2 regions of the Paenibacillus chungangensis genome follow, and region 2 is predicted to be linked to the other one. Evidence: predicted binding sites of a transcription regulator. Region 2 holds the regulator's gene; the other holds the start of a gene.
The links. The regulator Rex, encoded in region 2, represses fermentation and respiration genes when NADH is low (regulators of the CRP and FNR family bind a similar motif). The targets are predictions, from matches to a motif close to TTGTGAAATATTTCACAA.
Positions count from the first base shown of each region.

Region 1: a site for Rex is predicted at 2,313-2,330, ahead of ACFQ2I_RS00905 (formate/nitrite transporter family protein). Genes of this name have one in related genera too.

Region 1 is NZ_JBHTJZ010000004.1:22,321-26,711, reverse strand. Features, by position in the region: gene gap (type I glyceraldehyde-3-phosphate dehydrogenase) at 1-18, opposite strand, end outside; gene ACFQ2I_RS00920 (sugar-binding transcriptional regulator) at 125-1,159, opposite strand; tRNA gene ACFQ2I_RS00915 (tRNA-Arg) at 1,413-1,487, shown strand; gene clpP (ATP-dependent Clp endopeptidase proteolytic subunit ClpP) at 1,674-2,258, shown strand; gene ACFQ2I_RS00905 (formate/nitrite transporter family protein) at 2,401-3,180, shown strand; gene ACFQ2I_RS00900 (L-lactate dehydrogenase) at 3,233-4,153, shown strand; gene ACFQ2I_RS00895 (HPr family phosphocarrier protein) at 4,323-4,391, opposite strand, start outside.
Region 2 is NZ_JBHTJZ010000005.1:648,374-652,764, reverse strand. Features, by position in the region: gene ACFQ2I_RS05575 (amidohydrolase) at 1-945, opposite strand, end outside; gene ACFQ2I_RS05570 (redox-sensing transcriptional repressor Rex) at 920-1,582, opposite strand; gene dinG (ATP-dependent DNA helicase DinG) at 1,588-4,391, opposite strand, start outside.

The DNA of each region.
Region 1 (4,391 bases), on a different contig from region 2:
AATACCAACTTTAACCATTTCTAGTTCCTCCTAAGCTTTGCTTTTATATAATGCAATATATATTTCAAGACAATGCGCACACAGACTCTCGCCGTATGCAAGCATTGTCATGATGCCTGTCTAGCTAGTTCTCATCCTCAGACATCTCTACTATGGCGGTAGCTGCAGCCTCGTCGGTGATGAGTACATCGTTGTGCCCGAAGCGCATAATGGACGCAATGGCATCTGCCTTACTCTTGCCTCCGGCCACGCCGATAACAACTTCAGTGTTCACAATATCCTCTAGTCGTAACCCTACCGTCTGCATTTTGTGCACAACAGCGCCATTCTGATCGAAATAGTAGCCAAATGCCTCTGCCAGTGCGCCTTCCTCGGTCATTGCCGCCACATCGGTCTCCTTCAATCGTCTGCGCCTGGCCATCACCTTGGCATCGCCGATTCCGTGAACGACTATGCGTGAGCTTCGGATGACATCCACAATCTCACGTATGTTCGGTTCGCCCATAATCGACGAGTAAGCCTCCTCGCCAAGGAAGTCAGGCACATGCAGTAGTCGATAATGTCCACCCGTGCGCTTCGCCATCGTCGAAGCGAGCGTATTCGCTTGGTAATCCAAGCTCTCACCAAGGCCGCCACGCGCAGGCACGAACCACACATCCTTAGCCGATGCCGACAATACGAGTTGATTGGCAACCTGAGCAATCGTCGTGCCGCCTGTTACCGCCACAACGTCCCCTTGCCTTACCGTCTCCCGCAGCACTTGGCAGGCCGCTCTCCCCAATTCCCGCTTCGTCTGCAGCGAGTGATCCGAGTCGCCTGCTACGACAATAACGCGCGATAAGCCGAAGGCATTCTGAAGCTCCTTCTCCAGGGAAGACAAGCCGAATAACGATTTGTAGAGCGGTTCAAGCTGTTCCAGAAGCTCCTTGCCCGCTTCGCTGATCCGCATCCCGGCTGAATGAATGTCCAGCAGCCCCTGCTCCTTCAGAAAGTCGATCTCAGCACGCAGCACTCTCTCCGTCATCGCCATCTCGGTAGCAAGCGTCCGTCGGCCAATGGTATCGGATAGCATGACCTGATGCAGAATGGCATATCTCTTCCTCATCGTATAGAGAAGATCCGGCACAAGCTGCTGCTGCAATTCAATGAGCTGATGCATTCGCTCTCCTTCTCTCCATCAATCAAAGCCAGAGACTCTTATCGAAATATGGGGACTCTCGCCACACCTGGACGCGTAACGTCCCGCCGATCCTTTTTAAGTCCCACCATTATATTACCGAATAATCTGACGTTCTGCAAGTGCTGGAGTCATGATGAAAACGATTACTCGATAAATTCACAAAATATTTATTCAGGAATGGCTCTTGCGTTCGGAACCAGAATATCATATAATCAATTTTGCTACTGTTTTTGCGCCCGTGGTCCAATGGATATGACGTAGGCCTCCGGAGCCTGAGATCTAGGTTCGATTCCTAGCGGGCGCGCCACTATAAAGGATACATAAGCTGCCATGCGACCTTTTGTCGCTGGGCAGCTTTTTTTCATGTTATCACCGCCCATCCCTTTACTGGAAGACATGTTTGACTTTCTTTGACTTTTGTTTTTTTATCCGTTATTATAGGAATACATTAAGATATACAGAGAACATACTTTCGAAGGAGGATTGGTTGGCTATGAATTTTGTTCCAATGGTAATCGAGCAAAGCAATCGCGGTGAACGCTCCTACGATATTTACTCTCGCTTGTTGAAGGATCGCATCATTATTCTGGGATCGGGTGTTAACGATGTCGTAGCGAATTCCATTATTGCACAGATGCTGTTCCTGACAGCGGAAGATCCCGATAAGGATATTTCGTTATACATTAACAGCCCAGGCGGTTCCATTACGGCAGGGATGGCCATTTACGATACAATGCAGTATATTAAGCCTGACGTATCCACCATCTGCGTGGGCATGGCCGCATCCATGGGCGCGTTCCTGTTGTCGGCAGGCGCCAAGGGCAAGCGTTACGCCCTCCCGAACAGTGAGGTCATGATTCACCAGCCGCTTGGCGGAGCCGAAGGGCAGGCCAGCGACATTGAGATTCGCGCGCGCCGCATCCTCAAGATGCGGGACAAGTTGAACAACATCTTGGCAGAGCGCACCGGACAGCCGCTTAGCCGTATCGAGCAAGATACCGACCGCGATTACTTCATGAGCGCCGCTGAGGCGAATGAATACGGCTTGATCGATAAGGTGATCGAGCGTATTGACTAATAGGGACAAGAGCCATCCTTCCATAATCCTGGAAGGGTGGCTCTTGTTCACATATAGTGACATTAATCACATCTCCCTCCCTCCTGTGATGCTATCCTTTGCATACGACAGAATAACCTAGAAGTTATGAGGGGGTAGAGCGATGGAGGCCGAACCGCTACAACAAGTCGAGCAATTGGCATTGAAGAAGCTAAAAATATTCAAGCAGAGTATCATCATATCTTTAGCCAGATCCATGCTGGCGAGCATGTTCATCGGCTTCGGGGTCATTGTAGCTTTCAAGACCGGGAGTTACTTCTATATAGAGCATTCTCCGCTTACCTATCCGATAGCAGCCTTAACCTTCGGGACGGCGATTATTCTGATTAGCTATGGAGGCGGAGACCTGTTCACTGGCAATACGTTCTACTACAGCTACGCCGCGTTGCGCAAGAAGATGAGATGGATGGACACCATTAAGCTTTGGATAACCAGCTATTCCGGCAATGTGCTTGGAGCAGCCGTATTTGCTTTCCTGATCTGGTCAACCGGACTGTTTGACAGCGACTATGTGAACGGCTTCCTGCTGGAAGTCGCCGACAAGAAGGTGAGCACACCTGGTATGCAGCTATTTTTTCGAGCCATATTATGTAATTGGCTCGTCTGTCTCGCTTTCTTTATTCCGATGTGGATGAAGACTGACGGGGCTAAAATGTTCGCCATGATGCTTTTTGTCTTTTGCTTTTTCATCTCTGGCTACGAGCATAGTATTGCCAATATGTGTACATTTGCAATTGCAATGGTCGTACAAGATACCGACATCGTTACGTTGGAAGGGGCTCTCCTTAATTTGATCCCCGTCACGTTCGGTAATCTTATTGGCGGAAGCGTGCTGATGGGATGGATGTATTACTTCGTGAACAAACCATTCCTGAACAAGTGAGAAAACCTAATCGAGAAACTTATCAGACAGAAGGAGACAGGGGCTTATCACTATGAAGAAAACAAAAGTAGTCGTGATCGGGACGGGCGCTGTGGGCGCAACAACAGCTTATACATTGCTGCTGCGGAACCGGATGGATGAGCTGGTGCTTATCGACAGTAATTACAATAAGGCGGCGGGAGACGCACTCGACATGAACCACGGCATGCCATTCCTCGACGGATCTACCGTATGGGCAGGAACTTACGAGGATTGTGCAGGAGCAGATATTATCGTCATTACCGCCGGAGCAGCGCAGAAGCCGGGAGAGACCCGCACGGATCTATTGCGACGAAACGCTGACATATTCGATAACATCATACATCAGATTCTACCGCACAACCAAGATGCCATCCTGCTCATCGCAACCAACCCCGTCGATATTATGAGTTATATTGCATTGAAGAAGTCCGGATTGCCAGCAGAACGCGTTATCGGCTCCGGCACGCTGCTGGATAGCGCCAGATTCCGTTACCTGATCGGTCAGAAGCTACATATCGATCCACGCAGCGTGCATGCCCATATCGTGGGCGAGCATGGGGATTCTGAAGTGCCGATATGGAGCCTGGCCAACATCGCCGGAGTGGAGCTGCAGCTTTCAAAAGAGGACAAAGAAAATATCTTCGTTCATACGAGAGATGCAGCGTATAGCATTATCGAAGCGAAGGGGGCCACCTACTACGCAATTGCACTGGCTATCGATCGGATCTGTACAGCCATCCTCCGGGACGAAGGGGCGGTACTGAATGTATCTACGATGCTCGGCACTTATTGCGGCGTAGAAGCTGACACTTATCTTGGCGTCCCTTGCATTGTCGACCGCACCGGCATCAGGAAGACACTGGAGCTGACGATAACTGAACAAGAGCAAGAGCTATTCCGGCAATCCGCGAACAAGATGAAAGCAATAATTGCCGAACTGGAGCAAGCTTAAAGCCTTATCAAATAGCCAAAAAGAACGTCGCGGACTCACTCCTTCGGGAGCGAGTCCGCGACGTTCTTTTTCCAATGAAAAAAATGTCTTATCCCTATAAGCTCAGTACAAGCGTGCTTATGCTGGGCTTATAGGATGAGAAAATCACAAGTATATCACTGGTCTGGTCTTACTGATTCTCCAGCTCTTCCTTGCTGACAAGCGCGACTAAAGCGTTTACAGCCTGTTCCGCGTCCGA
Region 2 (4,391 bases):
GAACAGATCCAGGTTATTGTTGCTTGCGACGCTATCGGTGCCGAGAGACACCTTCACGCCGGCCTTCATCAGATCCGTCACTCTGGCAATGCCGCTTGCCAGCTTCAGATTGCTTACAGGATTATGGGATATTGAGGCGCCTCTCTCTGCGAGCAACGCGATCTCCTCATCGTTCAGATGTACGGCATGGGCAAGAAGCGCCGGACGCGAGAAGAAGCCAAGCGAATCCAGATGCTTCACCGGCCTGCTCCCGTAATCACGAACATTCTGCTCCACTTCCGCGGTCGTCTCTGACATATGGGTGTGCAGCGGCAGATTGTAATCATGTGCTGCCTGTACGAATTGCTCAATGAACGCTGGAGGACACGTGTATGGCGCATGCGGCGACAGCATCGTCGTGATGCGGCCCCCCGCTGCCCCGTTCCAGTCTTTCGCGAATTGGACAGAGTCCTTCAGCTTAGCGCGCTGCTCTTCCTCAGAGCACAGGCCGATGACTCCGCGCATCAGCACACCGCGCATGCCGGCCTGTTCTGTCATAAGCGCTACCTGCTCCATCCGGTCGTACATATCGACGAACGTCGTTGTGCCGCTGAGCAGCATCTCCGCAATCGCAAGACCGCTTCCGACACGCGTGTCTTCACTTCTGTAACGCGCTTCCATCGGCCACATTTTTTGTTCCAGCCACACTTGCAGCGCTTCATCGTCCGAATAACCGCGCAATAGCGTCATCGGTGAATGGCCGTGCGTATTAATGAGGCCAGGCATAATGGCATGGCGGCTTCCATCGAACTTCTTCACATCGGATTGCAGCCATTGCGGCTGCGGCTCCTCTTCGCCGATATAAGCGATGCGATCGTCCGATACGAGCATGTGACCCCTTTTTACGACGGGCAAGGCATCATCCATTGTAACGAACAGGCTATTCTGTATCCATAGCTGACTCATCGTTTTCATCTCCTTCATGATTCAAGTAGTAAGCCAGGCTCAATAATTCCTTCGTGAAGTCCGCATAGTGAATGCGAATTTCTTCCGGGACCCGAAGAATAGCCGGCGCGAAATTTAGTATGCCTTCAATACCCGCATTTGTCAGCTCATTCGCTACGTTTTGCGCTTCATGAGCGGGTACTGTTATAATGCCGACTCGAATATTGTGCTCCTTGATGGATTCAGCAAGCTTGCTCATCGGCTGTACGGTCAAATGGCCGATACTGCTTCCTACCTTCTCGGGGTGATTGTCGAACACAGCGGTAATCTGCATATTGTCTTTGGAATATTTATTGTAGTTGCAGAGCGCCAGACCAAGATTGCCTGCGCCGATCAACGCGACCTTAATCGTTTGGTTCACCTTTAATATTTGACGAATTTTCTCGATCAGATACACGACATCATAGCCGACGCCCTTCCTGCCGAACTCTCCGAAGTAAGCCAAATCTTTACGAATCTGAGCAGGATTCAAATCAAGCTTCACTCCCAGCTCCTGAGAGGACACCGTCTGCACCTCACGTGCATGAAGCTCGTTTAACACCTGTAAGTACAACGGAAGCCGTTTCACTACCGCTTCCGATATTTTGGTTTGCTTCATTGCCGCTATTCCTCCTCTATCGCTGGCACGATCTTTGCTTGGTCATCGGCTGCAACAGTCCGGTCTGACAGCCACTCTTTCATTCTGGGAACGATCTGATCCACATGCATCGTCTCGATTTTTGGGCCGGGCAAGGAATACAGGAAGTGCTTGCCGTAGAATGTTTCGATTACTCTTGTGTCGTATATAATAACAATCCCCTTGTCTTGCGAGGAACGGACCAATCGACCGAATCCTTGCTTGAACTTGATGACGGCTCCAGGAATGGACAGCTTCATGAAGGGGTTCTGGTTCCTCCGCTGCAGTAACTCCGCTTTCGCTTCCAGTACAGGATGGCTTGGCGGCTGGAAGGGCAGCCTGACAATAGCTAGACAGATCAAGGATTCACCAGGAATGTCCACCCCTTCCCAGAAGCTGCTCGTGCCAAGGAGGACAGATTCCGGTTGCTGAAGGAATCGTCTTGTCAGCTTCGATCGGTTGCTGCTGTCAATGCCTTGTCCCAACACATTGATGCCTGCTTCGGCAAGCGATTCCTTAAGAGGATCGTATACGCCTCGCAGCATCCGGTAAGATGTGAATAATACCAGCATTCTCCCCCTTGTTCCGCTCGCCACATCCCTTAATGATTGCACAAGCCTATTCACATAGTCGTCGTTGTAGGAAGCTCCTTTCAGTACCGGAAAGTCTCTGGGAACGATAACCAGGGCCTGCTCGCGGTATTGGAACGGTGACGGCAGCTGAACTGCACGAAGCTTGCCCTTCTCTTCGTAGCCTGCAAGTCCAAGCTGTTCTTCCGCATATTGAAATGTCTTCTTGACCGTCAGCGTCGCCGAAGTCAGCACTATGCTTTCCTTCGCATCGAAAAAATACTGCTGCAGCTTGCGGCTGACATCGATCGGCGCCGCGTACAATTGAACGGAGCGGTGACGGTAAGCGCTATTGCCTTCAATCCAGAACACGAAATCCACCTGTTCCAGCTTCGTCATCGTGCGTAATTCGTCCTTCAGTCTGCTCAAGTCACGCAGGCAGCCGTTCAGGTCCGTCAATACGCCTTGCACACTCTGTTCTTCGCTTCGTTCCTTCACATCGCTAATAAGCTTTTCAAACGTCTTGATTAACCGTGCAAGCTCGACATGAATATTCCCTTCAACTCCGACCGCTTCCTGCCAATGTTCCGATGTCTCTCCTGGAATTAATCGCTTCACAAGCGTACCGTCGCCTTCGGCCTGGACAGAAGCAATATCGCTGAACAACAATTCGAACAGCTTGTCCCATTGCTCCTTCAATTCGCCCAGCTTGGGCAGGCAGTCGTCAATCGTTTCTACCCAAGCTTCTGCGTGGTCATCTCCATCTTCTCTCAACTTATGCCGAAGCGTATGTAAAATCCCTGAACGGGCATCCTTCTGCAAGCGAGTTAATGTACTAATAAGCGTGAAATAGTTCACGAGCGTTCCCAGATGCTTACCCGCCACTTCTTCTACATGATGAGCCTCGTCTATAACAAGGTGGTTATAAGTTGGAAGCAGGCGGTGATCAGCTTGCACATCGGTGAACAACATAGAATGGTTTGTTATACAGACATCGGCGATATTGGATTCGTGCTTGGCGCGATGATAATAGCACCTCTTGAACCAAGGGCATGCACGGTTCAGACAGGAATTGGCGTCGCTTGCTACCGTCGACCAAAATTCAGCACCTCTGCTGCTGAAGTTCAATTCTTCCTGATCGCCGGTCTCGGTCTCACTCAGCCATACGAGCATGGCGGCGGCGGTTATCCCGTCCTCCCCCTTGCTCATAAAATCTCTTGTATTCAACTTATGTTCGAGCTTGCGCATACAGAGATAATTGCCGCGCCCCTTCAAGATGGATGCCTTGAACGGAAAAGGCAGCACTTGGGCGAGTAACGGAAGATCACGATGGCGAAGTTGTTCCTGCAAGTTAATCGTATGGGTGCTGACTACCATCTTCGTGTGATGGCGAATACTGTAATACAATGCTGGAATTAGATAACCGAGTGACTTGCCCGTTCCCGTGCCTGCCTCTATTAACAAATGCTTGCCTTCTTCGAAGGACTGATGCACTTCCTGGAACATCCGGGATTGCGCTTCACGTTCTTCATAGCCGGGGAACAGCTCTTGGAATCGCTGCTTTACACCGTTCAAATATTGCTCGAAGGTCGTGTCAGCGAGCCATTCCTCATCCATCCCTTCATCTTGCCGCGGCGCCTTCTCTTCGCCCCATTCGCCAGCCTGAAGGGCAAACTGCCGATAATAATCATAATCGCTTGCTTCGAATACGGTATGCTGCTCCATGTGAGCGGCCTGCTCCGCGAGAAACCACTGCACATCCTTGCTCTCATCAATCAATGAAGACAGCCGCTGCACAGTAAGCAGCGGCAAAGATCTTAACTTCCGGACACATGTCATGAATATTTCCGCTGTAGCCACCGCATCGCTATCGGCCCGATGGTGATGTTCGTGCACAATGCCGAACTGCTCCGTCACCATGCCTAGCTGATAGGACGTGAGCGACGGATAGAGGATACGAAGAAGCTCAATCGTATCCAGCTTTCGTCCCAAAAATGGCATATACCCGCTATCCTGCAGAGCCCGATCCAAGAAGGAAGCGTCGAAGCCTACATTATGCGCAACAAGTACCGCGTCCTCCAGATACGGCAGCAGCTTTAGAGCAACTTCATCCCATTGCGGGGAGTGCTCCGTCATCGCATGGTCTATACCGGTTAAATTCGTAATAAATTCAGGGATGGCAATCGTTGGTTTAACAAAAGTGCTGAAGTTATCCGTTATTT